3 regions of the Massilia sp. CCM 8734 genome follow, and region 3 is predicted to be linked to each of the others. Evidence: predicted binding sites of a transcription regulator. Region 3 holds the regulator's gene; each other region holds the start of a gene.

Region 1 (9,651 bases), on a different contig from region 3:
ATGCCGAACGCATCGTTGAGCCCTTCCCCGCGCGCTTCCTGGGTGCTGCGCCGCACTGCCCCGCTGACCGGATCGATGCGCTCGCGCGCCACCGTGGCACGCGTATCGCGCCCGTCATGGCGCACGTTGACGCCACCCTGGAAACTGAACCGTCCCTGGTTGTAGCTGCCCGACAGCGCCGTGTTGGCGCGCCCGCCCGTGCCCGCATTCAGGTTGGCCACGCCCATGCCGCCGGCACCCCGGTTGCGCCGCGTTACCAGGTTGATGATCGGCCCGCCGCCGCCGTCGTTGCCGAACTGCGCCCCCGGGTTGTTGATCACTTCCACCGATTCGATATCGTCGGCGGCCATCGCGGCCAGCGCCGCACCACGGTTCTCGCCCTGCAACATGGCCGACGGCTTGCCATCGATCAGGATCTGCACATTGTTGTTGCCGCGCAGGCTGACGCTGCCGTCCAGATCGACCGCCACCGATGGCACATTGCCCAGTGCATCGGCCGCCGAGCCGTTGCTCGTGCTCACGTCCGCCTTGATGTCGTAGACCTGGCGGTCGATGCGGTTGCTCGGGCGCTCGCCTTCGACCGTGACCGAGGGCACGGCAAGGTCGCCTTCCGGCGGCGGCTTGGGTGGCGCGCTTCGGGCGGCCTGCGTGATGGCGGGCGGAGTACCGGCGCCCGGCGTACGGGCGGCCGGCGTACGGGCAGCCGGCGTACCGGCGGCCGGCGTACGGGCAGCCGGCGTACCGGCAGCCGGCGTACGGGCAGCCGGCGTACGGGCAGCCGGCGCCAGCGCGCCTTGCGCCTGCGCGACATGCACCGCGCACAGGGCCAGCAGCGCCAGCAGTGCCAGCGACCATGGTCTTGCGTGGCGGGCGCCGGCGGCGCCGGGCAATCGAAACTGCTTCATCGGAAAACTCGGGCGACATCCAGGCGCTGGATGGGGATTGATGGAATTGTCCAGCGGGCACTATACACAGGCTGCGCTCATAACGTTCCGTCAATCAATTGATTCAGTCGCCGCCAGGGCCGCGCCCAACGCGTCAATACGTCGCTGGCGAAATAATTTGGCTCAACACAGGCACTTTCTTGCAGCATGCGTGTCTTATATGTTCGGTGGGCTCGGCCGAGCTCCTCCTCTCCCCGCAGAAACACCATGCAACGATGCTAGCGGCCCTATCCCACTCCCTCTCCGCCGTCACGATCGACGCCTTGCTGGAGCACATTGTCGTGATCGACCAGCGCGGCATGATCGTGTCGGCCAACAAGGCCTGGCGCGACTTCGCGCTCGCCAACGGCGGCGATCCGCTGCGCGTGTGCGAAGGCATCAACTACCTCGATGTGTGCGACCGCGCCGCCTTGTGCGGCTGCAGCGACGCCGCCCGGGTCGCCTCCCTGGTGCGCGACATCCTGGCCGGCCGCTGCCGCAGCGCCACCTTCGACTATCCCTGCGACGCCCCGCACGAGCCGCGCTGGTTTTCCCTCAAGATCAGCGCGCTCGACCATGAGGGCGCGCCGGCCCTGGTGCTGGTGCATGACAACATCACCACGCTCAAAAGCTGCGAACGCCAGATCCAGTTCCAGGCCAGCCTGCTGGCCTCGGTCGAGCAAGCCGTCATCGCCACCGACGTGGCCGGCACTATCCTGTACTGGAACCCGTTCGCCGAAAAGCTCTACGGCTGGGCGGCCGCCGAGGCGATGGGCCGCAACATCATCGACCTGGTGCCGGCCGAAACCTCAGCCGAACGCGCCGCCCAGATCATGGCGCGATTGCAGGCCGGGTGCAGCTGGTCGGGCGAATTCCTGGTGCGCAACCGCGACGGCACCACCTTTCCCATGCACGTGACCGCCTCCCCGATCCGCGACGACCAGGGCCGCCTGATCGGCGTGATCGGCATTTCCACCGACATCAGCGAATGGAAAAAGGCCGAGCGCGCGCTGAACCTGTCGGCCATGGTGTACGAGGCCATCGGCGAAGCGATCATGATCACCGCGCCGGACGAGCGCATCGTCGCCGTCAATCCCGCGTTTATCCGCCTCTCCGGCTATGCCGAGCCGGAGCTGATCGGCCAGCCGGCCCGCATGCTGCTGACGGGCGTGCTGGGCCGGGAGCACAACGGCGAATTGCTGCAGCGCCTGGAAAAATCGGGCCACGCGCAGGGCCGGGTGTGGACGCGTCACAAGAACGGCGACGAATGCGCCGAATGGCTGCGCATCGACACCATTTACGACGAACGCGGCCAGGTGAAGTTCCGCGTGAATATGTTTTCCGGCATCACCGACCAGAAACTGGCGGAAGACACCATCTGGCGCCAAGCCAACTTCGACTTCCTCACCGGCTTGCCCAACCGCAGCATGTTCCACGACCGGCTCACGCACGAACTGCGCAAGTCGCACCGCTCCAACCTGCCGCTGGCGCTGATGTTCATCGACATCGACCACTTCAAGGAAGTCAACGACACCCTCGGCCACGATACCGGCGACAAGCTGCTGCGCGAGGTGGCGGCGCGCCTGTCGTCCTGCATCCGCCAGGCCGACACGGTGGCGCGTCTGGGCGGCGACGAATTCACCGTCATCCTCGGCGAGCTCGACGAGCTCGACAGCGTCGAGCGGGTCGCCCACGGCATGCTCGCCGCGCTCGCCAAACCCTTCGTCATCGGGGTCGAAACGCTGTACCTGTCCGGCTCGATCGGCATCACCCTGTTCCCGCACGACGCCAGCGACGTCGACACCCTGCTCAAGAACGCCGACCAGGCCATGTACGCGGCCAAGAATCGCGGGCGCAACCAGTTCAGCTACTTCATGCCCGCCATGCAGCGTGCCGCGCAGAACAAGATGCGCACCTTGAACGACCTGCGCGCCGCGCTCGCGCAGGGCCAGTTGCGGGTGCTGTACCAGCCCATCGTCGACCTTTCCAGCGGGCGCATCCGCAAAGCCGAAGCGCTGCTGCGCTGGGAGCATCCGCAGCGCGGCGCGGTCAGCCCGGCCGAATTCATCCCGCTGGCCGAGGAATCGGGCCTCATCGTCGGCATCGGCGAATGGGTGTTCCAGCAAGCGTTCCACCAGGCCATGCGCTGGCGCGGCAACATCGATCCGGAATTCCAGATCAGCGTCAACATGTCGCCGGCCCAGTTCCGGCGCCAGTCATGCGGCAACGGGCAACCCTTGCATGCGCCGCATCTGCGCAGCCATCCGGTGCTGGGGCGCTACGCCGGCACCGAAATCGTGGTCGAAATTACCGAAGGCATGCTCATGGAATCGACCCACAGCATCCACGAACAACTGCTGTCGTTTCGCGAAAGCGGCATCCAGATGTCGCTCGACGACTTCGGCACCGGCTATTCCTCCCTGTCCTACCTGAAAAAATTCCACATCGACTATCTGAAGATCGACCAGTCCTTCGTGCTCAAGATGGTGGCCGGCTCGGACGACCTGGCCTTGTGCGAAGCGATCGTCGTCATGGGCCACAAGCTCGGCATCAAAGTCATCGCCGAGGGCGTCGAAACGCAGGAACAGCGCGACCTGCTGACCGGCGCCGGTTGCGATTTCGGCCAGGGCTACCTGTTTTCGCGGCCGCTCACCGCCGCCCAGTTCGACCGCCTGCTGCGCTGCCACGATACGCGCCGCTAAGCGGTGCACCAAAACGGATGCGCCGCCGTGGTGCAGCGCTCGCCTCCAGCCGCGCCCGCACGATATTTTCCGCCTCAAAATCAAGCACTTGCATCGACGCACCAAAATGGAACGATTATTGCTTACTTCAAGGACGTCAATACTTCCATGCACCTTTATCGGGAATCGTCCAATGAACGGAACCAACCACGCCGCCGACGCGCTGTTTATCTTGCTCGGCGCCATCATGATCCTGGCGATGCACGCCGGCTTCGCCTTTCTGGAACTGGGCACGGTGAGGAAAAAGAACCAGGTCAACGCCCTGGTCAAGATCCTGGCCGACTTTGCCGTCTCGACGATTGCCTATTTTTTCATCGGCTACGGCATTTCCTACGGCGTCGATTTTTTCGCCAGCGCCGACGTGCTGGCCGAGCGCAATGGCTACGAACTGGTCAAATTCTTCTTTTTGCTCACCTTCGCGGCCGCCATTCCGGCGATTGTCTCGGGCGGCATTGCCGAGCGCGCCAAGTTCCATCCCCAACTGATCGCCACCGCCTTGCTGGTCGGCTTCGTTTATCCCCTGTTCGAAGGCATTGCCTGGAACGAGCGCTTCGGCATCCAGGCGGCCCTGAAACTCGCCTTCGGCGCCGGCTTCCACGACTTTGCCGGCTCGGTCGTGGTGCATGCCGTGGGCGGCTGGATCGCCCTGCCCGCCGTGCTGCTGCTCGGTGCGCGCCGCGGGCGTTACGGGCGCAACGGCGCCATCGCCGCCCATCCACCCTCCTCGATTCCCTTTCTCGCGCTGGGCGCCTGGATCCTGGCGGTGGGCTGGTTCGGCTTTAACGTCATGAGTGCGCAAACGCTCGACAAGATGAACGGCCTGGTCGCCGTCAATTCGCTCATGGCCATGGTCGGCGGCACCCTGGCCGCGCTGGTGCTCGGCAAGAACGATCCCGGCTTCACCTACAACGGCCCGCTGGCCGGGCTGGTGGCCGTGTGCGCCGGCTCGGACCTGATGCATCCGCTCGGCGCGCTGGCCACCGGCGCCATTGCCGGCGCGATTTTCGTGGCCATGTTCACCCTGACGCAAAACCGCTGGAAGATCGACGACGTGCTCGGCGTGTGGCCGCTGCACGGCCTGTGCGGCACCTGGGGCGGCATCGCGGCCGGCATCTTCGGGCTGAAAAGCCTGGGCGGCATGGGCGGGGTGGCCTTCATGTCGCAACTGGCCGGCACCGCGCTTGGCGTGGCCATCGCGCTCGCCGGCGGCTATCTGGTGTATGGCGTACTGAAAAAGACCATGGGCTTGCGGCTGGACCCGGAGCAGGAATTCCAGGGCGCCGATTTGTCGATCCACCACATTTCATCGACACCGGAGCGGGAATCGAACTGGTAGCGCACCGGAGGGGGAGCCTTGCAACATTGGCCATACCGAACTAAAATCAGGCGAGCATGTACACCCCCCCTCACGCCTTACCCCGGATCCACATAATCAATGAAGAAACCCTCTGCGCCGCAAGAATCGACCTCGGCTGAGCCGCGCCTGTACCGGGTCGTGGCCACCCGCATCCAGGCACTGATCCGCGACGAGAGCATCAAGGCCGGCGAACGCCTGCCGGCCGAGCGCGACCTGGCCGCCAAGCTGAGCGTGAGCCGGGCCTCGTTGCGCGAAGCGCTGATCGTGCTCGAACTGAGCGGCATTGTGGAAGTGCGCGGCGGCTCGGGCGTGTATGTCAGCGAGCAAGCCACGGCGCAGGCCGATGTGCCCGAAGTCGGGCCAGGCCCGTTCGAAGTGCTGGCCGCGCGCCGCATGATCGAGTCCGAAGTGGCGGCGCTGGCGGCCAAGATGGCCACCGATTCGGCGATCGACGCGATTTTGACGGCGGTGCTGGAGATGGAACACCATCACGAGGACCGCGCCAGCAACGAGCAGGCCGACCGCAATTTTCACCTGGCGATCGCACGCGCCACGGGCAATACGGCGCTGGTCGGCGTGGTCGATTATCTGTGGAACCAGCGCGGCAGCTTGTGGCACAAGCTCAAGGAACATTTCCAGACCGAGGATTTGCGCGTGACCACCTTGACCGACCACCGCAAGATTCTCGAGGCGATCGCCTCGCACGATGTGGCCGGCGCGCGCCAGGCCATGCGCGCGCACCTGGAACGCGTCACGCGCACCTTCTCGCGCGGATAAGCCGTGGCGGCCTTGCCCGCACCCTTGCACCCGCGCTGGAACCACCACAATAGAGGAGTACAGCATGCCCTATCACGTCGAACCGGTTGCCTTCGTCCACGCAGCGCGCAGCGCTCCCGAGGATGACCTGTGGGGTGGCGAACAGGCACGTATCGTGCTGGTGGACGCACTGCAGCCGGCCGCCCTTGCCGGACTGGCGTCGTTCTCCCATGTCGAGGTGCTGTTCCTGTTCCACCAGGTGGCAGCGGAAAAGATCACCTACGATGCGCGCCACCCGCGCAACAACCCGGACTGGCCGCAAGTCGGTATTTTTGCCCAGCGCGGCAAGAACCGGCCGAACCGCATCGGCAGCACCATCTGCCGCCTGCTGTCGGTCGAGGGCAAGGTCTTGACGGTGGCCGAGCTCGACGCTATCGATGGCACGCCGGTACTGGACATCAAGCCCGTGATCCGCGAATTCCTGCCGCGCGAGGCAACCCGGCAGCCCGCATGGGCCACCGAGCTGATGCGTGATTACTGGTCCGGCAAGCCGTAAAACCCGGCTTCACCTTCAAAACGCCCAACTGGCAAGTCCACCTTGATTAATTGGTCAGGCCAAACTAGAATTGGCCTAACCATAAAGGCAATTCTAATCAGGAGACACGCCGTGCCCACACCACCCCGGTTCCCGCAACCGAAGCTACTGCTTTCCTCTATCGCCATCGCGGTCCTGACCCTGATGAACCAGGCCTCGGCCCAGCAGGGCGACGGCGGCATGACCCGGATTGAAGTCACCGGTTCCTCCATCAAGCGCCTGGCCAGCGAAAACGCCCTGCCCCTGACCACCATCAAGGCCGAAGACCTGGTCAACCGCGGCCTGACCACGATGTCCGAAGTGGCCACCTCGCTCACCGCCGGCGCGACCAATGAACCGGTCGGCGGCGGTGGCGGCGGCACCATGATCAATATGCGCGGCCTGAACACCAACCGCACCCTGGTCCTGCTCAACGGCCGCCGCCTGGCCAACGAAGCCATTGGCGACAGCGCGATCAACGTCGACGTCATCCCCATGAACGCCATCGAACGGGTCGAAGTGCTGCGCGACGGCGCCTCGGCCATCTACGGCACCGACGCGATTGCCGGCGTGGTCAACTTCATCACCAAGCGGGCCATTTCCGACACCACCGCCAGCGCCAGCGTCATGGCGCCCGAACGCAGCGGCGGCGGCGAGCAGCGCCGCTTCAGCCTGACCAGCGGCACCGGCGACCTGGCCAAGGATGGCTGGAACGTCTACGCCGCCTTCGACACCCAGAAACGCAGCGCCCTGATGCAGCGCGACCGCCCCAACATCAGCGATCCGGACGACATCGCCCGCCTCGGCGGCACGGCGTTTACCAGCAACACCTCCGGTTCCTCGTCGGCGCCGGCCAACTACACCGTCTACGCCAACGGCAAGCCGACCAGCGTCACCGGCAACCCGTATTTCGGCGCCGGCTGCGTCGCCCCGTACCAGGGCCAGTACACCATCCCCTCGACCAAGCCGAGCGGCGCCGGCAGCAAGACCTGCGTGCTCGACCCGAACCTGTATCCGCAACTGCTGGCCGACAACAAGCAAACCACCCTGCTGACCAAGGGCAGCCTGCGCCATGGCGACGGCAATCTGCTGACCGTCGAACTGCTCAGTTCCGAATCCTACATCGACGCCCTCAATCCGCCGCAGCCGTTCGGCGCCCAGACCGACTACGACAAGCTCAACCCCGGCCTGCGCAAACCGCTGATGATCACCAAGGCCAGCAAATGGTATCCCGGAGGCGCAGGCGGCGTGCCCGCCGTGGCCGGCCTGAACGGCGCCGACCTCGCGCTCACCTGGAGCCTGGACGAACTCGGCCCGGCCATCACCGACGACCGCCAGAACAGCCACCGCCTGGTGCTCACCGAAGAAGGCCAGTTCAAGGGCTGGGACTACAAGGCGGGCTTTAACTACGCCTACAGCAAGCGCACCGTCACATTCCTGAGCGGCTACCTGCGCACGCCCGAGCTGTACAAGGGCGTGGCCGACGGCGTGTTCAACCCCTTCGGACCGCAGGACGCAGCCGGCCAGGCCTACCTGGAAAGCATCTCCGCCGACGGCCTGGTCAACCGTCGCGCCGAAGTCCACTACTACGGCCCCGACCTGACCCTGAACCGCGAACTGACGACCCTGGGCGGCGGCGCGCTGGCGCTCGCCGTCGGCGCCGACCTGCACCGCGAAACCTACCGCGACGCCTCCGGCGACATTGGCGACGCGGTGGTCTACAAAGTCTCCGGCACGCCCAACCGCTACCCGCATGGCGCGCGCACCGTGCTCGGCACCTACCTGGAACTGGACGCGCCGTTCACCAAGCAGCTCAACCTGAACCTGGCCGTGCGCGCCGACCGCTTCAGCGACTTCGGCACCACCTTCAACCCCAAGGCCAGCGTGCGCTACGAGCCATCCAGGGCCCTGATGCTGCGCGCCACCGCCAGCACCGGTTTCCGCGCCCCGACCCTGCCCGAACTGTACGGCACCCCGCAAACGCGCGTGCCGTCCACCTCCAAGTGGGATGACCCGCTGCTGTGCCCGAGCGCCACCCCCGGCGTGAGCGGCACCGGCGCGCTCACCACCGACCCGAAATACGCGGGCCTGAACCTGGACGCGGCCAAGGTCTGCGGCAGCACCCTGACGGTGCTGACCGGCGCCAACCCCGACCTCGAGCCGGAAAAATCCAAGACCTTCACCGCCGGCATCGTCATCGAACCGATCAAGAACCTGGTCGCCTCGCTCGACTTCTGGAACGTCGAGATGACAGGCACGATCGCGCAGATTTCAGAAGACACGATCTTCGGCGACGTCAACAAATACAACAATCTGTTCGTACGCAATGCCGACGGCACCCTGGCCTACATCACCAAGACGCGCCTGAACATGGGCGGCCTGCGCACCCAGGGCATCGACGCCAGCCTGAACTACACCCTGCCGACCGCCAGCATGGGGCGCTTCGGCATGTCCTTCGACGGCACCTACGTCAACAAATACGAAGGCCAGAACGAAGAAGGCGGCGACTGGATCGACAGCGTCGGCAAACCCGGCGCGCTCTCGACCGGCGCCACCTCCGCCAACACCTACGTCTTCAAATGGAAGCACAACCTGCGCCTGTCGTGGAGCCGGGGCGGCTTCGGCACCCAGCTGACGCAGTCCTACACCTCGCGCTACATCGACACCAACGCCTTGCCGAGCCAGAAACCGGGCCAGCCCTTCTACAACGAAATCGAGCCCTACATCCTGTACAACCTGAGCGCCAACTACGCCTGGAACAAGCGGCTCAAGTTCACCTTTGGCGTGAACAACCTGCTCGATGTCGACCCGCCGCTGTCGAACCAGCGCCTCAGTTCGCGCGTGGTATTCGCGCAAAACATCGCCAAGCCGATCGGCCGCGCCTACAACATACGCGTGAACTACACCTTCTGATGATGAAGCCATTTTCTTCCCTGATAGCGGTCGCTGGCCTGGCGCTGGCGGTCGCCGCGCCCGCGCATGCGGCCGCTGAAGCGGCCAGGCCGGCGCGCCTCATCCTCGTCGGCGACTCGACCATGGCGACCCGCTCCGGCTACGGCGACGCCCTGTGCCAGCGGCTGCGCGCCGGCGCGGCCTGCATCAACCTGGCGCGTGGCGGACGCAGCTCCGGCAGCTTTCGCGCCGAGGGGCGCTGGGACGAGGTGCAAGCGCTGCTGCGCGACGGCGCGGCGTACAGCGCCAGCTACGTGCTGATCCAGTTCGGCCACAACGACCAGCCGGGCAAACCGGGGCGCTCGACCGACCTGGTGACCCAATTCCCGCAAAACATCGCGCGTTACG
Region 2 (9,651 bases), on a different contig from region 3:
CCGGCGGCCCCCTTCGAGCGACCCACTACCGAACACGGCTGCCGTGACGGGGGAAACCAGGCTGACAGCCTTTGCACGGCGTTGTTTCCATGTGCCCTGCGCGGCCCACCGCCGCCAGACGCAACGAGCAGGAATCGAGCAGCACCTCAACAAGCACATTTGGGCCGTGCGGGCCATGCCGGGCGACTGGCCGGTTCGTCTGCCTGAAGCAACCAGGAGAATATCTTATGAAGTCAAGTAGTTCCACGCTCTCAGTCCACAGCCCCCGTTCAGCGCCGCAAGCAACAGAGCAGGCCGCTGCGGCCAAGAATATCGGTGACATGTCGGGGAAGTGGCAAATGGGCATGATCGGCCCGCGCGGAAAAGTGGAAGCACAGACAATCGTGAGGGCATATCGCACCGGCCAGGCTGTCAAAGCTCACAGTCAAATGATTGACCAGGGTGCGAGATGGAAGGAACACAGGGGTGCAAACGGCATAAACCGCACGACGCAACAGATCTCGCATCTCAATTTGAGGAATCTGATCGTCAGAGTTGGGAAACTGACCGAGCCCGAAATCGTGTTCAGGAAGCGTTTTGAGGAAGCGGATTTGCAGATCACACATGCCACGAATCATGGACTGAACGCCAACGGAAACGCTGTGCTTTTTTCGCGCCAAAAACTGGAGTCTATCAACGAGAAGATAGAAGAACGAATCGCGTTGCTGGACGACGGTACGGAAGAAAAAAGGGAGGCCGAGGAATCGCTAATAAAGTTTGATGATACAAATACCGATGTTAACGATATTCTCCAGCTCGCGACGGATGACAATGTTTTCTTCTCCCTGGGGGCCGGACCCAACCAGAAGGATGACAGCCGGTTCGGCAGCAAATTGCACAGGTTTCCGTTCGATCAACCCGCCGTCAAGCAGCACGGCTTGCTACACCCGTACGACGTGTTAACGGGTGAGTTCTCGCCTGTAGAACCCTGGCTCAAGGACGTTCCGGCATTCAAGGCACTGTCGAAACCGGACCGCGAGAAAATCCAGGCTAATCTGGATAATCATGGCAAGACACTTAACGCCGCGAACACGCTGATGCACGGCCCGCACCTCATGAAGGGTTTGGGTCTGTTGATTATCGAGCGCTGCCGGGTTCTGCCCGACAAGCTGCGCGACGACCTGCTGCAAAACAGGGACATCAATACGCTGATGAACGGCTTGTTACGGCCCCAGATTCTCGTACCCCACCAATTCTTCGGCGCGCCGACGGAAACTATCGAGTCCATGCGCCCGACCGCGAACGATGTCTCGTCGGACTCGTCGGACTCTTCGGACGCATCCGACGTTGAAGCTGACGACTCGGACGGCTCGGACGGCTCGTGGGGCTCTTCATCGAATGTATCTTCGAGCTCATCGAATGCGTCGTCGAGCTCATCGAATGCGTCGTCGAGCTCATAGAATGCGTCGTCACACTCATCCGTGTCCAGCCGCTACGGACAGTGGGTCTAACCTGCTGACAGGACCAAACAATGGAACCGGAAAAACTCTTCCCCAAACTGTCGCCGCTGCTTCATGGTTTCGGCATCAACCCGCGAGGCGTCACTGCGGCGCCAAGCTACGCATTCAAGATCGGCTTGCACACGATGTTCGTCACGGTCGAGCCGAGTGGGCAGACGCTGCTGGTGGTGCCGCTGAGGCGAAGCAGGACGGACGGGCAAGACGATTCAGGCTGGCAGATATTGAATCAGAATACCTTCGGTCAACCGCCCCCGGTATTGATCCACAGCGCCAGCGGAAGCGCCGAAGAAGTCCTTCTGTGGTGCGAGTTTTCGCTGCTGACCTTGCCTTCCGATCATCTGAGCGCACTGCCCGCGCGCTTTCTCGACAGGCTGGGCAAAACGCAGACCTTGCTGGAAGGCGTCATGCCCGCAGGTCGCGGCATGCCGGATCAATCGGCAGCGAAACCACGCCATCGGCAGCCGGCGATGGCGACGCAACTGCGCGGACGGTTCGACCGCCACGTTCCGGACTATGTCGGACGTGCTAACGATGCACCCGAGCCAGCGAGCCTGGCCCTGTTTGCCATCGGTGCGCCCGGCCTGGCGGGTGTGACTCGCCGCCGCAAAGCGGCGCCGTAACGCGCTATCACGCGGTTTCATGTCGGGAAACCTTACACAAGACGCAACATCAATGATTGCAATCCCGGTTAAGCGATTGATATATATAGTTTGTTTTGATGCGGCATGGAAATTGCTCAAGTTGTAAGCATTCCAACCACTTGCTGTGACCCGCCATGATCAAGAAACTGTTCGTCCTCGCCGCCACGGTACTGTGCTCGTTCAACGCATGGGCCGGTTACACGCAATATAACTTCGAAGCAACAAGCTGGGGGAACATCTTCGGGTACATCATTCAACACGATGACGGGTCGATCGCCATGTTTGATTTCAAGCTGAAAGATGACGACCCTGACATAGCAACGCACTTTTACCCCTTCACCGGCACGGGCTGTGTCTGCCTGACAAGTGCAAGCACCAATTTCACCAATACCGGCTTCGATCTTGGGCCGAGTAACTTCTCTATCCGCGATGACTACGACGGACACCGTAGAGCAGAGTTCAACATCAGCTTTATCGAGCACCCCACCGGCATGTTCATCTACACCGCAACCAACTCGTTCACCCGTAGCGAGGATCTTGATACGATCGTCTATTCGGATACGTACACCGGGATCCTCGAGGGAACCAGCATCGATCCCGAACTGGCGGCCTATTTGGATGCCAACAATGGCTACCATCCCGGCGTTCCCCGCATTGTCCCGAACTATGTCGGACATGCTAACAATGTACCCGAGCCAGCAAGCCTGGCCCTGTTTGCCATCGGTGCGCTCGGCCTGGCGGGTATGACTCGCCGCCGCAAAGCGGCGCCGTAACGCGCTATCGGCGTAAGCGATCACGCGGCGGCGCATGTAAGTCGGCCGCCAAGGTCATGCAAGTGCGAGCGTAGCGGATGGGCGGCAAACATCTCCTTCCAGATCCGTGGCGTGAGCTGATGCACGAGTGACGCCGGATGCTGGCCGACACGCTGCAGCACGTCCACGAAGTCGTCGTACGGATTGATGTCGTGTAGCCGACAGGTCGCCAGCAGGCTTTGCACAATGCCGATATGTTTGGCGCCCAGCTCGGTCCAGCTAAACAGCCATTTCTTTTTACCCATTGGGATGACCCGCAGGGCGCGCTCTAGGTGTTTCGTGTCGATCGATACCTCCGGGTCATCCAGGTAGACCGACAGGCCGGCCCGGCGCTCGCGAATATACGCCAGCGCACCAAGGAAGGGACTGCTCGGCAGGAATCCCCGCTTTTCGAACTGTTCGTCGATCCAGCTGAAGAAGCGCTCGAGGACAGGTTTCGATTGTTCCTGACGGCGTGCGTGCTTGGCCTGGCCCGTCAGGCCATCGTCGCGAATCTGCTGCTCGGCCTCGTACAGAGCGGCGATCGCGTGCAGTGCCTGATCGGCTTGCGCCGGCTCGATATCCCTGGCATCAAAGATTTTACGGCGCGCGCGTGCCCAGCATTGCGCGTGCGTGATCCCCGTCTTCTTCGCGTAACGCGCATGGGCGCTGTAGCCGTCGCTCTGCAAGACGGCGCCATCCGGCCTGTGCAGGCCAAGCGCGGTCTCAACGTGCTTGGCCGCCCGGCTGGGGTAGTACCGGAAGCAGATTTCATCCTGTTCTCCCACGACCGGCCACAAGTAGGCGACCTTCATCTTGGCCGGTCCAGCACGCCCCGCCTTGATCGGCGTTTCGTCCATTGCGATTACGCGTGAGCGCCACGCCGACTCCAGCTGGGCATTGAAGATCGGCTCGATCAGCGATACCGCGGCCGGCATCAGCTTCGTGATCCAGGCGCGGCTGACATTGATGCCGGAATCCTGCAGTTTGACGTGCTGACGGTACAGCGGCTGGTGGTAGGCGAACTTGTCGATGATCATGCCGGCGATGAAGCTGACGTCGGCAAGGGAGCTCAGATGCATGCCGTAGCGAATTCATCCCTTGTCCATCGGGGCCAATCAATGGCAAAATGATCAAGCAAAGTTGCCCCTATTTTGCGACGGCGACAAGCACTCACCGTCCGGCCTTGTCCCATATCGTCCAGAATCGTTTTTCATACTTTTTCCGTACTCGATAAAAAAGGGCCGGCAACATAAGTTGCAAGCCCCTGATTTCAAACACAATTTTGGTTGGAAGTGCAAGTTTCGAACTTGCGACCCCTGCAGTGTGAATGCCAGTGAACAACCATTTCTACAGGGCTCGCCTAGGAGAAAAATTGTCCAGAGCATCAAGAGTCGCTGGTGATTTTCACTTTATTACACCAAGAATTACACCAGCCCTGCCCGCCCTTTTCACGGTCGGCAATTGAGAAAATAGCATCCTCAATGAGGTTGCGCAAAAATGACCGAGATGTCAACGTGTAAAGTCGCAGCAGGAGAATATGCCCATGCCCGTCCGACGCCAAGACGACACCGATACTCGGCGCAGACGGGACAGGCCCATGGACGCCGCACCACCTGCTCCGCACCAGCGCCACGCTGATGAAGCGCCTGGGCGTGTCGCTCGACATCATCGACCGGTGTCAGAACCACGTTCTGCCTGGAAGCAAAGTGCGCCGACATTACTTGCACCACGACTATGCTGATGAGAAGCGGGATGCGTGGGGGAGGCTCGGATCACATCTGGCGTCAATTCTGAAAGATGTGTAACGACTTGACCTCCGCATTACCACTTTTTCATCTGAATAGGGGTGTATTTATTAAAGGCCTCCGCAAGAGCCTGCTCAGCGATGCCGCTATCGATCCATTCCTGCACCCAGCGCGTTGCATGATCTGTTGCCTCCGCATCGGTTTTGAAGGTCCCAAGAGCGGCAAAGTTGATGAAGCCGGAGGGGCCGGCAACCTGTGCCTCGGCTGAGAAGTGGGCATCGGCAGTTGGCATAGCATCCGCATAGATGAAGTACCCACGATATTCGATGCCAGTTTTAGTTGCCATATTTCACTCAAAAGTCCCTCTACCGCTTGGCGCCGTACATACAGTGCAACAGGACTAACAGCATACACCAACGACACTTAGACCAGCGACGCTACGATTTAGGAAAGCAACCCTCATTTCGCCATAAGCTCGCGAGCGGAAAATACCGCGTCCAAGGCAGCACGAATGACCTTTCGCTCGACCGGAGTCAGGAGACGTAGGTCAAACTCGATGCGATCAGAGTATTTTTGTGAAGGAGATAATTCCGACGAGCCTGGTGAGCCCCCAAAACGTAGCCACGTAGGGTCGACGTCCAGCCATTCAGCAAGCGCAACCAGCTTTGCTTGTGTCGGAATCGCCTCGCCAATCAGCCACTTTCTTGCCGCGTGCGAGGTGATTGCCATCCGTGGAAAGCGCAGGTTAAACGCTTTGGAAAGGGCTGTGGCGCTACGACCGTAGGGTTCAAACGCGGCTATAGTACGCAGACGTTCCGCAAAGCCGGTTCGACAAATTTCGCCAGGTGTCTTCTTTTCCATCGTTACTCGCTGATTTTTTCCGCAATGATACCGCTAGAAGCGATGGCGCCGCACACAAAATGCTCGACAGCGAAACGCTCGGCCCCGCAGCGCCGGTAGTGCGCCAGGAGGTCGGCGCCGATCATCTGCATGGGCGACTTGTCCGGACCGTCGATCCGGTGCATCTCCAGGATGAGCGGGCCGGTGGAATCTAGCACATGCCCGCGCCTATACGATCACTCGCAGCCAACAGACCTGTGCGGGTTCGTCCACTCTCATATGCCGACACGACCGTCGTCTGGACCGACCACTCTTGCACTTGGAGCGGCGGCGCCGGGTCATCCAGGCTCCCAGAAAACACCGTACTAGTCAGAACCTACGGAATCCTCATTATTTTCATCATGATGTTCGTGACGCGATGGAAGGTTAGTAGCGTATATACACCCCAAAAGCACCACCACAGGCCGAACCAAAATTTGGTAGCAGTGCTTGACTCAACAAAATAAAATCCAGCCAAGCAAGATATGCAAAATAATATGCCACTGCGCAGTGCGGAACTAATATAATCGATCAAATCACTAATATAGTTTGAAGAACGCAATCTCCCCATAACGCTGTCCGTTGGCAACGCCATTAAAATTGCTTGAGCGGTTGCAATGAAGCCGGTAAATATCGCACCAACACTCAAGGCTGCCGCCAAAAATTCTTTCTCACCGTTAGGGAGATGCGCATCGCACAACCACCATAAACCCATGACCGCCAGCGCCACGACGGCAGGAATATAACGCTCGACCTTGAGGCTCATTTTCTTATCCTGTAATTAATGCTTGCCACCCTGCTCTCGCTCTCTGCAATGCAATCCAGCGAGATACTTGAGTATACTGTCTATCACCACCCAGAGTAAGCCCATCAACAATCATTTGCAGCTTTGGCGTCAGCATATTAATAGCATCCAATTTTTCACCATTTTCCAATATTCCCTCTATCTCAAATGCACGAATAGTACGCGTTTCATCTTCCCGATCTGCTTTTAAAATGTTCGTGAGCTTTTTAATCAATGACCGGGCTGATGCATCTTTCAAATGCCCACCCCGCTTAGAAGTGACGGTCATCTCAAGTATTTCGCCGTTTTGCAGAGCGCTAAATTCAAGTGCACGGGCCAAACTAATATCGCCTTGACGGTGAGCATCAGATATTCCACCGACGTCAACCTTATAATGAATTTTGGTAATGAAATCAGCTTTCGCCAAGCGAACCGCTGAACTATCATCAATTCGGACATCAAGGTGATAATGCCGCGCCCCAGGCGGCACTTGCGCAATCCTGTTTAAATACTCCTGTATCCCAGCGGACCGCACTCCAGAGTGGTTATATTGGATCAGCAAATACTTATTCACAGGATCATACAATGCCGAGGTGGTGTCGCCAAAACCCTCATCATCCGCAAGCCCGAAACCGCTGATGGCAGCAGCCTTCCCGACTTTTCCGGGGCCTAATTCAAACTGCAATTTTGTGAAATCTAGCATCCACCAATCAGAAGTATTTCCTTGGGAAGGGCTGTTGGGAGGCGCAGCAACTTCCAGTCGGACGTCGTAGTAGCCAATACGACACGTTCTCTCTTGCAAGCCTAACGCCGCCGTTGAGCCAAGCACAGACTCCAATGGAAGGGCGCCTGTATCGGCTCTCACCTTGAATAGATTAACACTCATCTTACCGGTCATGACGCGCTCAACAAAGATTGTAAAAATGCATTGTCGAGGAACATTTTGTTAACTGCAAGAAAATTCTTGTTGCTGCTACAAGCACCCCGCGATCACGGCTTCGAGCTGCGTCTCGTACTTGAGGTGCAGCGGCAGATCGCGCGCCAGGGCGAGCACCTTCTCGCCGTCGCTGGCATCGGGCGCCAGGGTGCGTGTGGCGAACGTCGGCCGCTCGAGCGCCGCTGTCACGCACGGGCGGTAGACTGGCACCTTGACCTCTTGCACGACCGGTGTCGGGCCGGCGCAGGCTGCCAACAGCAGCACCACCAGCAGCGCGCACGCCCACAGTATGCGGCGGGCGCTCATCGCACGGACTCCAGGATGACGTTCACGGCCGGCATGGCCTCGTCGCACGTGGTGGCGCGCACGCCGGCGACCTTGGCCAGCGCGGCATCGAAGCGCTTGCCGGCGACAGCGGCCTGCTGCTGGGCGACCTGGCCGCGTGCGTCGGCCACCAACTTGGCCGCGCCGGCCGCCTCGACTGCGGCGTTCTGCGCCTGGATGGCGCCGCGCAGTTCCGCGTTCGCGCTGCGCTCGTCGGCCAGCTCCACCCGGGCGGCGTCACGGTCGCGCGCCGCCAGGAACCAGCCGCCACCAGCCCACGCGCCCACCACCAGCAGGGCGGCCAGCAGGATCACAGCGATGACCTTCCAGATGCCGCCCGTGACGCCAGCGGCCAGCGTGCCCAGGGCGCTCATTGGGCCGCCACGCACTGCGCATGCGAGCGCTTGCGATCCGCCCACAGACCGTAGCAGCGCTTGTTCGGGTGCCCCTCGATCAGCGACGAGCAATCGTAGCCAGCGGCGAACCGGTACAGCAGGATGGCGTCGCACGCGGCCCGGTAATCGCCAGCGGCGAGGCGGCGAGTCAGCGTCGAAGGACCGGTGATCCGGCCGGCCTTGTCCAGCGAATAGCAGAAGTTCGTCGGACCGATGTTGTAGGCCAGATCGACGTACACATCGTATTCCGCCTGGCTCAGCGGCGCGCGCACGCATTCCTTGACGGCGCCCTCGTAGGTCCGGACGTCGAGCAGCGCGCGCTGGGCCGCCTTCACCGGCGTGGTGCGGTCGCCGGCCTTGACGCCGCCGGTGGTGCCGAAGCCGATGGTGGGCACGTCGCCCTTCGTCGGGATGACCACGCCCTCTGTGTAGCCCTCGCGCGTGAGGAGTCCAACGAACGCGCCGGCGCTCAGCACCAAGCCGGCGATGCCCACGCGGGCCTTATTTGTCAGTGCCATGCAATTCCTTCTGCGCGAGCAAGCGCGCGCCAAATGCCAGCGTCGAGACCGCAGCCGCGATGCCGGCGAATACGCCATTGGGGATGCCGGCAGGCTGCACCAGCGCGATATACACCTCGGCGGCGCCCAGCAGGCCCGCAGCGGCGTTGAATTTCAGGCTCCAGGCCTTGGCGAGCACCGCGCGCCAGTCTTCGATTAATTTCATTTGCCGCTCCAAAATCCGCTTCCCTTCGCACCGGTAGCGCCGGTTTCGCCCTGCTTTCCTGTGCTGCCGGCCGCGCCGCGCTTGCCAGCATCGCCGTCGCTGCCAGCGCGCCCACGGTCGCCGGTTTCGCCCTTCTCGCCCACGCCATCAGCGCCGGCCGGGCCTTCGATGCCTTGGGCGCCAGTCTTGCCGGGCGGCCCTTGAACGGCTTTCGTCGGATAAAGCGCCGCCACCAGGATCAGCGCGGCGGCAACGCAGAGGAAAATACGGAGCACCCAGTAAAATGAGGTCGACCACTTTTTCGCATTCACTTGATGTGCCCTCCCGCGATTTTTTCAACGATCCAGTAGGCCATCCCCAGAACCGCGCTGCCCAGCGTCATCACGCCCCACTTCAGCGCCTTGTTGCGCTCATCCTCAAGCGCCGCGATCTGCTTCGTCGCCGTATTGAGCTTGGCGTCCGCCTCCTCCTTGTTTTCGTCAACTTCGCGCTGCATTGCGGCCAGTCCGGCCGTCAGCAACGCAATTTGTGTTTCGGTCGATATTGTTTGCGTCATTGGATTCTCTGAATGGCCTTGCGCGACGGACCGATGGGTAGCGCGTTGATGCCGGCGAGCGGCAATAAAAAAGCCACCCGAAGGTGGCCTGTGGTGGGGCGCGTGCGATCGATCAGTCGATGGTCGCGGCGGTAATGAACAGGGCGTCGATGTCAGCGGGGGCCAGCTCCAGCACCTGCCGGATGCCTTCGACCAGCCAGTGGTCGCGGCGCACGTTCTGCGCATATTCGAGGTATGCGCGCGCCTGATCGCCATCAACGCCCGGCATCGCATCGACGAAAGCCTTCACGGCAGCCATGTGGCCAGCGGCGCCCAGCGCAAGGCGTGCGTTCAGCATCGGCACGGATACCGGCACAACCGGCACAGCGGCGGCG
Region 3 (9,651 bases):
CTCCGCCCAACAACGCCTGCCGTCCAGCCTGGTCACGTACCACAAACAGATCGAAGGCTATAGCGAAACGCGTACCTATACGATCAGCGCCGTCAAGCAAAGCGCACCGGCCGGCTACAGCCTCGCCGCATACAGACCGCGCGCGCCGCAGGGTGACGACATCGACCAGGTGCTCGACAAGGCAGCAGTCAACGCAGCCCCGCCGACGGCGGCGGCCAGACAAGCCGTCGAACGCGAAACTGAGCAGGCATTCGCAGACAATCGCTTGCTGGACGCCGTGCTGGGGATGAACGAATGGGTATGTTCGGGGGGCGATGTGATAACGCGTACGGCGGCGCAACATGCGCTGGTGGAGGCCGACCCGGAGTTGATCAGGCTGGGCGCGACAATGGGCGAAAAAAATACCAAGGCGGAACTGGAAGCGGCCATCGCCACGCTGCAGGACCTGCGCAAGCACACCACGCGCAAGCAACACGTCCTGATGCTGTTTGAAGCCGACAACCTCAAAGAGCTGGGCCAATATCGCGAAGCTGCTGCGCTCTACGCCAGCGCGCTACAGGCCAATCCGGCGATGGCGTCGGCCTACGCCAGCCTGGGAATGGCACTTTACAGAAACGAGGATACCATGCGCGCCTGGCGCAGTTGGGATGCGGGACGACGCATCTCGAGCGGTGGGGAGCTCGACCTGTTCGGCAACGTCGATCAACTGGAGCAAACGCTCTTGCGCAACTACCCGGAGTTCGTGTAGGCGCAGCGCAAACCTGCTCTCCCGGTCACAGGCACTTGCGCAGGGCGACCGACGCAGGGCGTCGGACGGCCCGCACGCAAGAAGAATGACGCTCCGATACCGGCGGTACAGAGCTGCGCTACCCTGCGCGCAGCCGCCGGCTGACCGCCAAAAGATAGCGTTACGACAATCTCTTCCTCTTATAATGGTCCGTCTATCACCACCATAGCGGGCCAACCATGTTCACGCGATACACCTCCACTTCCCTGCTGCGCCTGGCGATGCTGGGCACCCTGGGCGCCGCTGGCGCGCCGGCGTGCGCCGCCATCACCTTCGACTTGCATGTCGCCGTCAACTACACGGGCGCCACGCGCGGCGGCGTCCCCATACCGAACGAGACGCATAAATTCAAGGTCACGCAGGGCGAACGCTATCTGACCGTGCAAGACGCGAAGGAAACGACGATTGTCGACCTGGTCACGCGGCGCCGCTATCAAATCGACGAGCCAAGCCGCAGCTACGTGGCCTATTCGATGTTCGACACCATCGCCTATCGCCTGCTCGCAGTCAAAAAGAAAGGCAGCTTCACGCCGACCTACGGCCTGATCGAGCTGGAAAACAATCTGTCGGTCGAGGTGGCGGCGCGCACGCTGACCGAATCGACCGAAGGCGGCGCCACGGTGCTGGCTGTCGACGGCTTTCGCCTGGCCAGTATCGGCGCCGGCGGAACCAGCGTCAGCGCCGGCGACGCGGCCATGTTCGCACGCATCCTGCGCACTTTCGGTACCCATCCGCGCGTGCTGACGCGCCTCTCCGCCCAACCACGCCTGCCGGCCAGCCTGGTCACCTACCACAAGCAGATCGAAGGCTACAGCGAAACGCGTACCTATACGATCAGCGCCGTCAAGCAAGGCGCACCGGCCAGCTACAGTCTGGCCGCGTACAAGCTGCGCGCGCCGCAAGGTGACGAGATCGACCAGGTGCTCGACAAGGGAGCCATCAGCGCAGCACCGCCGACAGCGGCGGCCAGGCAGGCGTTCGAGCGCGAAACCGCGCAGGCGTTCGCCGACAATCGCGTGCTGGACGCTATGCTGGGGATGAACGAATGGGTATTCTCCGGGGGGGGCGATCCGGTCATGCCGACGCCGGCGCAGCGGGCGCTGTTCCAGGCCAACCCGCAGTTGAGCAGCCTTGCGGCGGTGATGCGCAAACAAGAGACCAAGGCGGAACTGGAAGCGACGCTCGCCACGCTGCAGGAACTGCGCAAGCACACTACACGCAAGCAACACGTCCTGATGCTGTTTGAAGCCGATAACCTCAAAGAGTTGGGTAGGTACCGCGAAGCAGCTGCGTTGTACGCCAAGGCGCTGCAGGCCAATCCGGCAATGGCATCGGCCTACGCCGGCCTCGGAATGTCCCTTTACAGAAGCGACGACACCGTGCGCGCCTGGCGTAGCTGGGATGCGGGACGACGCATCTCGAACGGCGGGGAGCTCGACCTGTTCGGCAACGTCGACCAACTGGAACAGTCGCTCTTGCGCGACTACCCGCAGTTCTTGTAAGCGCTGCGCAAACCTGCCCGCCCGGTCACAGGCACTTGCGCAGGGCGACCGGCGGAATCTTGAGCGCTTCGCGGTACTTGGCGACCGTGCGGCGCGCAATCACCATGCCCTGCTCGCCCAGCATGTCGGCGATCTTGCTGTCCGACAGAGGGCTCTTCGGATCTTCGGCGCTGGTCAGCTGCACGATCAGCGCGCGGATCGCCGTCGATGACGCTTCGCCGCCCGCTTCGGTGGCCACGTGGCTGCCGAAAAAATACTTCAGCTCGAACATGCCGTGCGGCGTCATCATGTACTTTTGCGTGGTCACGCGCGAGATCGTGCTCTCGTGCAGGCCAAGCGTGTCGGCGATTTCGCGCAGCACCAGCGGTCGCATCGCCACCGCGCCGTGCGAGAAGAAATTGCGCTGGCGTTCGACGATCGCTTCGGCCACCCGCAAGATGGTGTCGAAGCGCTGGCGCATGTTCTTGATCAGCCATTTGGCTTCCTGCAGCTGCGCGCCCATCTGCCCTTCGCCCTTGCCCTGCTTGAGCAGCGCGGCGTACATGCTGTTTACGCGCAGGCGCGGCATCACGTCGTTATTGAGCATCACCGACCAGCCGTTTTTTGCCTTGCGCACGATCACGTCCGGCACCACGTAGTCCGACACGTCGGACGCGAACTCCGCGCCCGGATGCGGATTGCACTGGCGGATCACGGTCTGCGCCTCGCGCAAGTCTTCATCGTCGCAATCGAGCGCTTTTTTCAGCTTGTTGAATTCGCGCTGGGCGAACCAGGTCAGGTGGTTTTCGACGATGGTCAGCGCCATGCGCCGCGTCACCATCGGCACGCCGGGCATGCGCCGGATCTGCAGCGCCAGGCATTCGGACGCATTGCGCGCGCATACCCCGCTCGGATCGAAACTTTGCAGCAGCGCCAGCACGGTGCGCAGTTCGTCGATCTCGATCTCCAGCTCGGGCGGCATGCGCTCGTGGATCTCTTCGAGCGACTCGGTCAGGTAGCCGTTGTCGTCGATGGCGTCGACGATCAGTTCGACCAGCGCCCGGTCGCGCGCTTCGAGCACGGTCACGCGCATCTGCTCCATCAGGTGCTCGCGCAAGGTGGTGCTTGATGCTTCGAGCTGCGGGCGCGAATCCTCGTCGTCGGGCGTCTTGGCGCGACCGAGGTCGCCCCACTCGCCATCGTTGTCGTTGCTGGACGGGCTGTCCGCTTCGCCGCCTTCGAAATTCTCGCCTTCGCTCGGCGCCGGCGCATCCTGCGCACCCGGCTCGGGCGTCGCTTCGGTCGGCGTCGAGGTGCTGCTGATGGCGCCATCGCCCAACAGGCGCACCGAATGATCGAGCGGATCGTCGAGCCGTTCGAGCAGCGGATTGTCGGTCAACAGCTGTTCCAGTTCCTGGTGCAGTTCCAGGGTCGACAACTGCAGCAGCCGGATCGACTGCTGCAACTGGGGCGTGAGGGCCAGGTGCTGGGAAGTGCGTAGTTGAAGGGACTGTTTCATGCCTACATCCGGAAGTGTTCGCCCAGGTAGACCCGACGCACGGATTCATCCGCGATGATATCGTCGGGACGACCGGAGGCGAGCACCGCGCCCTGGTTGATGATGTAGGCGCGGTCGCAGATACCCAGCGTTTCGCGCACGTTGTGGTCGGTGATCAGGACGCCGATGCCGCGCTGCTTGAGGAAGCGCACGATGCGCTGGATCTCGATGACGGCGATCGGATCGACCCCGGCGAACGGTTCGTCGAGCAGCACGAAGCGCGGGTTGGTCGCCAGCGCGCGCGCGATCTCGACCCGGCGCCGCTCGCCGCCCGAGAGCGACATGGCCTGGTTTTCGCGCAGTTTTTCGATCTGCAGGTCGGCCAGCAGGGTATCCAACCGTTCGTTGATCTGCGCCTTGGTGAGCGACTTGCCATCGACCTTTTGCAGCTCCAGCACGGCGCGGATGTTTTCTTCCACGGTCAGCTTGCGGAACACCGACGCTTCCTGCGGCAGGTACGACAGGCCGAGCGCGGCGCGCCGGTGAATCGGCAGGCTCGAAATATCGACCCCGCTGATATCGATCGTGCCCGCGTCCGACGGCACCAGGCCGACGATCATGTAGAACGAGGTAGTCTTGCCGGCGCCATTCGGGCCGAGCAGGCCGACCACTTCGCCGCAGTCGACCTGCAACGAGACGTCGCGCACGACCAGGCGCTTGCCGTAGCTTTTCTGCAGGCCGCGCACGATCAGCGTGCTGCCGCAATTTTTCGGTTCGATCATGGATTTCCCGCAACTGGCGTGGTGGTCGGCGCGGGCGCCGGCGCTGGTGCGGGCGTCACCGCCGGCGCGCCGGCCGCCGGCGTGGCCGGCGCGGCGCGCGGCTTGCGCGGGGCGATGATCATGGTGCCGCGACCCTGGCCCGGCTTGTTGACGCCGCTGGCGTCATTACGCGCCACGAACACCTCTTTGCGGCTGTCGTAGGAAATGAATTCGCTTTCGATTTCGTTGGTCGGTTTCTGCCCTTCGAGCTGGCGGATCCTGGCGTTCGAGAACAGCTTCATCATGTCGTTGCGTTCATCGTATTCGATGCGCTGGGCCTGGCCTTCGATCCACAGGTCGGGCCCGCCGTCGCGCTTCTGGCGGAAGGTGGCAGCCTTGCCGGCGCTGGCGGTCAGGGTCACGAACATGTCGCCTTCGGGCGTCTCCTTGATGACGGCGCGGTCCGACTTGAGAATCAGCGTGCCCTTGGTGACGACCACGTTCCCGGTCAGGATCGTCACCTGGGTCACTTCATTGGTCTCCAGGGAATCGTAAGTGATCACCGCCTGCTTGGCGGAATCGGCCTTTTCGGCGGACGCGGTGGCCGCGGCCAGGCCCAGCAGGGCGATGGCTAGGAATTTTTTCATTGTGGTTTACCTGTGATGGTTGGCGCTGCGCGCGCCGCTTTCGGTGGATACACGATCTGCCCGCGGCTGGCGAACTTGAGCTCGCGCGTCGCGTTGTTCGCTTCCATGCCGGTTCCCCTGATGGTGGAATTGCCCAGCGTGACCTGGACCGGCTGGTCGGACGTCATGCGGTCTTCGTCGGTAAAGACGGTCAGTGCTTCGGTCTTGAGTTCCATCGCGCGGTTGTTGGGCGACTCGGGCCGCACCACCTTGACATCGCCCATCAGGTCGGCCTGGTTCTGGGCGTGGCGGATGCGCGCGCGCTGCGAGGTGATGGTGGTGAGCGGCTGGCCGGGCGCGACGCCCTGCAGCACCGGCAGCTCGACATCGGAGGAATCGTCGATCGGGCGGTGCGTGAGCTTGGCGCCGGACACCAGGTAGCGCGGCTTGCCCTCGGGCGTCATGCGCACGAAGCTGAATTGTTCGACGATGTAGTCGGGTTCATTCTTGAAGGTGTTCGGATCGACCGTGTCGTCGCCGTTTTGCGCCAGCTGGACCAGCCAGAAGGTGCCGAAGGCGAAGAAGGTCCCGACCACCATGATCGCGGTCAGGCGCCAGCGGTGTGCGGTGCGCTTATGCATGGTGGTCTCCTGTGGTGTGCATCAGGCGAAGTACGGCGCCAGTGCCGCGTCGTAGGTGCCTTGCGCGCGCATGACCAGGTCGCACACTTCGCGCACCGCGCCACGCCCGCCGCCGGCCTTGGTGACGTAATGGGCGCGGTACTGCACTTCTGGATGCCCGGTCGGCACGGTGACGGCAAAGCCGACCTGCAGCAGCAGCGGCAGGTCGATCACATCGTCGCCGATGTAGCCGCACTGCGCGGCGGTGACGCCGGTCGCTTCCAGCAATTTGGCAAAGGCGACGCGCTTGTCGTGGATGCCCTGGTGGACGTGCATGATGCCCAGGTCGGCGGCGCGCCGCACCACGATCGGCGACTGGCGCGCGCTGATGATGGCGGTGGCCACGCCGCTCTTTTGCAGCAGCTGGATGCCCAGGCCGTCGAGCACATTGAAGGTCTTGGTCGCTTCGCCATCGGGGCCGTAGGTCAGGCTGCCGTCGGTGAGCACGCCATCGACGTCGAAAATCATGACCTTGACGGCGGCGGCGCGCTGCATGTGGGCCAGTTGGTTTGCGGGCTCGGTCATGTCAGATCACCTTGGCGCGGGTCAGGTCGTGGATATGCAGGGCGCCAACGAGCTTGCCGGCGCAATCGACCACCAGCATCTGGTTGATGCGGAATTCTTCCATGATGGCCACCGCGTCGACCGCCAGCTGGTCGGGACCGACCCGGCGCGGGTCGGCGTGCATCACGTCGCGGATGGTGATCTTCGTGAAATCCTGCACGCGCTCGATCAGCCGGCGCAGGTCGCCGTCGGTAAATACGCCGACCGGGTGCCCGGCGTCATCGACGATAGCGGTCATGCCCATCCCCTTCTGGGTGATTTCGAGCAGGGCCACCGAGAGCGACACATCGGCAGTCACGGCCGGCACCGCGTCGCCGCTGCGCATGACGTCGCGCACGTGGGTCAGCAGGCGCCGTCCCAGCGCGCCGCCCGGATGCGAGCGGGCGAAATCTTCTTCTTTAAAGCCGTGGGCGTCGAGCAGCGCCACGGCCAGCGCGTCGCCCAGCGCCAGGGTGACGGTGGTGCTGGCGGTCGGCGCCAGGTTGAGCGGGCAGGCTTCCTTGGCCACCGAGACGTCGAGGTGCACGTCGGCCAGCAGCGCCAGGCTCGATTGCGGGTTGCCGGTCATGGCGATCAGCGGTGCGCCCATGCGCTTGATGATCGGCAGGATCGACATCAGCTCGGCCGTCTCGCCGGAATTCGAGATGGCGATGAAGGCATCCTGCGCGGTGACCATGCCAAGGTCGCCGTGGGCCGCTTCGCCCGGGTGGACGAACATGGCCGGGGTGCCGGTCGAGGCCAGGGTGGCGGCGATCTTGCGCGCGATATGGCCCGACTTGCCCATGCCGGAGACGACCACGCGCCCGCCGCACTCCATCAGCAGGCCGACGGCCTGGCCGACGCTGTCGTCGGTCTCCAGGCGCGCGTGCAGGGCGCGGATGGCGTCCGCTTCGATTGCCAAGGTCTCGCGGGCCAGTTGCATGGCGCGTTGCGTGAGGTTTTTGTCAAAAGCTTTCAGCATTGTTTTTTCATGGGTTACACTCATGGCAGAAGTATAAACGAATTGCGAAAGCAAAAAACTTGCCAGACGCAGAAATCGTGGTTACCCCGTGTTTTCGGCCGGCCTTTACCATTTCTTTACACGGCACCGCATGTTTTCAGGACTAGAACTCACCCTCCTTCTGTTAGGCAGCGCCGTACTGGGCGTGGTCGCTTTCCGCATGATGCACCTGCCGCCGATGCTCGGTTACCTGGCCGTCGGCATCCTGATCGGCCCGCACGCCCTGGGACTGGCCGAAAACAGCAAAACCACCGAAACCCTGGCCGAATTCGGCGTGGTGTTCCTGATGTTTTCGATCGGGCTCGAATTCTCCCTCTCGCAGCTGATGGCGATGCGGCGCATCGTGTTCGGCCTGGGGATGGCCCAGGTGGTGCTCACCATCGTCGCCACCATGCTGTTTGGCTGGCTGCTGGCGACCCAGCTGCCGGGCCTGAAAATCACCTGGCAGGCCGCGTTCGCGCTGGGCGGCGCGCTGGCCATGTCCTCGACCGCGATCGTGGTCAAGATGCTGACCGAGCGGCTCGAACTCGAAAGCGGGCATGGCCGCAAGATCATCGGCATCTTGCTGTTCCAGGATCTGGCGGTGGTGCCGCTCCTGATCTTGATTCCTTCGCTCGGCAAACCTCCGGAGGAACTGGCCGAAACGCTGGCCTGGGCCGGCGTGAAAGCGGTGATCGTGCTGGTGCTGCTGCTGTTCATCGGCCAGAAGATCATGCGCAAGTGGTTCGCCATCGTCGTCAAGCGCCGCTCGCAGGAGCTGTTCATGCTCAACCTGCTCCTGATTACCCTGGGCGCGGCCTGGATCACCGAGCACGCCGGCCTGTCGCTGGCGCTGGGCGCGTTCGTGGCCGGCATGCTGATCTCCGAGACCCAGTACAAGCACCAGGTGGAAGAAGACATCAAGCCGTTCCGCGATGTGCTGCTCGGGCTGTTTTTCATCACCGTCGGCATGCTGCTCAATGTCGGCCTGGTGCTGGAAAACTGGTGGCTGGTGCTGCTCTTGCTGGTGCTGCCGGTGCTGCTCAAGTTCGCCCTGATCGCGGTGCTGGCCAAGTTGTTCGGCGCGTCCGATGGCGTGTCGATACGCACCGGCCTGGCGCTGGCGCAGGCGGGGGAATTCGGCTTCGTGCTGCTCAACCTGACGTCCGGAGCGCGCCTGATCGACGACTTCATCATCCAGCTGGTGCTGGCGTCGATGGTGCTGTCGATGCTGGTGGCGCCGTTCATCATCGCCAAGTCGGACCAGATCGTGATGAAGGTCTCGTCCAACGAGTGGATGATGCAGTCGCTCCAGCTGACGCAAATCGCCAGCCGCACCATGTCGACCCAGAAGCACGTGATCATCGCCGGCTTCGGACGCAGCGGCCAGACCCTGGCGACCTTGCTGACCGAGGAAAAAGTGGCTTACCAGGCGCTCGACCTGGACCCGGAGCGGGTGCAGGAAGCGCAGGCGGCCGGCGCGGATGTGTCGTATGGCGACGCGGCGCGCCGCGAAAGCCTGGTGGCGGCCGGGATTTACCGCGCCAGCGCGCTGGTGATCACGTATGCCAGCACGCCGTCGGCGATCAAGGTGCTGCACCTGGTGCACGAGCTGGCGCCGACCTTGCCTGTGATCGTGCGCAGTTATGACGATACCGATCTCGATGTGCTGAAAAAGGCGGGGGCGGCGGAAGTGGTGCCGGAAGCGCTGGAGGGCAGTTTGATGCTCGCTTCGCACGCGCTGGTGATGATGGGCGTGCCGCTGCGGCGCGTGGTGCACCGGGTGCAGAGCGCGCGCGACGAGCGCTATGCGTCGCTGCGCGGGTATTTTCATGGCAGCGGCGACGTCAGCGACGATCCGGAGCATTTGTTCGTGCGGCTCCATTCCGTGACCCTGCGCGAAGATGCGGCCTCGGTCGGCAAGCGCATCGACCAGCTGGACCTGGGCCAGCTGGGGGCCGATGTGACCACCGTGCGACGCGGCAAGGAGCGGCTCGATGTGACGCCGCTCACGCAGCTGGAAGTGGGCGATGTGGTGGTGCTGCGCGGGTCGGCCGATGCGGTGAACCGCGCCGAGGAGCGCTTGCTGCATTAGCCCCTATGCCGTCGTCCCCGCGCCGGCGGGGAGTCGGTTTCGGCAATGCCGGGGACGACGGGCTAGGAGTCTGCGCGGCAGAAGGAGTCGAGGCGGAACGGGTGGGAAAAGAACCCAGTTCACGCCCACTTTTGAGGTCCGTAGCCGTCGCTACAGATCGAGAAATGGGTGGGAAGTGGG

Evidence for each region. Region 3 encodes sigma-54, which starts transcription at its own class of promoters, with help from an activator protein. Its sites were predicted from a motif close to TGGCANGNAANCTGCTTT; they were not measured.
Region 1: a site for sigma-54 is predicted at 3,733-3,750, ahead of F2P46_RS28045 (ammonium transporter). Genes of this name have one in related genera too.
Region 2: a site for sigma-54 is predicted at 2,221-2,238, ahead of F2P46_RS02085 (PEP-CTERM sorting domain-containing protein). Genes of this name have one in related genera too.

What each region holds. Positions count from the first base shown of each region.
Region 1 is NZ_WHJI01000040.1:23,902-33,552, reverse strand. It holds gene F2P46_RS28055 (TonB-dependent receptor) at 1-905, opposite strand, end outside; gene F2P46_RS28050 (EAL domain-containing protein) at 1,160-3,625, shown strand; gene F2P46_RS28045 (ammonium transporter) at 3,798-5,000, shown strand; gene F2P46_RS28040 (FadR/GntR family transcriptional regulator) at 5,100-5,798, shown strand; gene F2P46_RS28035 (SAM-dependent methyltransferase) at 5,863-6,333, shown strand; gene F2P46_RS28030 (TonB-dependent receptor) at 6,445-9,264, shown strand; gene F2P46_RS28025 (rhamnogalacturonan acetylesterase) at 9,264-9,651, shown strand, end outside.
Region 2 is NZ_WHJI01000002.1:30,358-40,008, forward strand. It holds gene F2P46_RS02075 (hypothetical protein) at 228-1,439, shown strand; gene F2P46_RS02080 (PEP-CTERM sorting domain-containing protein) at 1,511-2,119, shown strand; gene F2P46_RS02085 (PEP-CTERM sorting domain-containing protein) at 2,275-2,913, shown strand; partial or broken gene F2P46_RS02090 (IS66 family transposase) at 2,934-4,001, opposite strand; gene F2P46_RS02095 (hypothetical protein) at 4,756-5,025, opposite strand; gene F2P46_RS02100 (hypothetical protein) at 5,139-5,540, opposite strand; gene F2P46_RS02105 (hypothetical protein) at 5,543-5,737, opposite strand; gene F2P46_RS02110 (hypothetical protein) at 5,896-6,324, opposite strand; gene F2P46_RS02115 (DUF6731 family protein) at 6,329-7,240, opposite strand; gene F2P46_RS02120 (hypothetical protein) at 7,316-7,585, opposite strand; gene F2P46_RS02125 (hypothetical protein) at 7,582-7,977, opposite strand; gene F2P46_RS02130 (glycoside hydrolase family protein) at 7,974-8,516, opposite strand; gene F2P46_RS02135 (hypothetical protein) at 8,500-8,721, opposite strand; gene F2P46_RS02140 (collagen-like protein) at 8,718-9,032, opposite strand; gene F2P46_RS02145 (hypothetical protein) at 9,029-9,277, opposite strand; gene F2P46_RS02150 (hypothetical protein) at 9,390-9,651, opposite strand, start outside.
Region 3 is NZ_WHJI01000012.1:4,692-14,342, reverse strand. It holds gene F2P46_RS13085 (hypothetical protein) at 1-748, shown strand, start outside; gene F2P46_RS13080 (tetratricopeptide repeat protein) at 967-2,289, shown strand; gene F2P46_RS13075 (RNA polymerase factor sigma-54) at 2,315-3,787, opposite strand; gene lptB (LPS export ABC transporter ATP-binding protein) at 3,790-4,548, opposite strand; gene lptA (lipopolysaccharide transport periplasmic protein LptA) at 4,545-5,174, opposite strand; gene lptC (LPS export ABC transporter periplasmic protein LptC) at 5,171-5,794, opposite strand; gene F2P46_RS13055 (HAD family hydrolase) at 5,816-6,358, opposite strand; gene F2P46_RS13050 (KpsF/GutQ family sugar-phosphate isomerase) at 6,360-7,358, opposite strand; gene F2P46_RS13045 (monovalent cation:proton antiporter family protein) at 7,489-9,471, shown strand.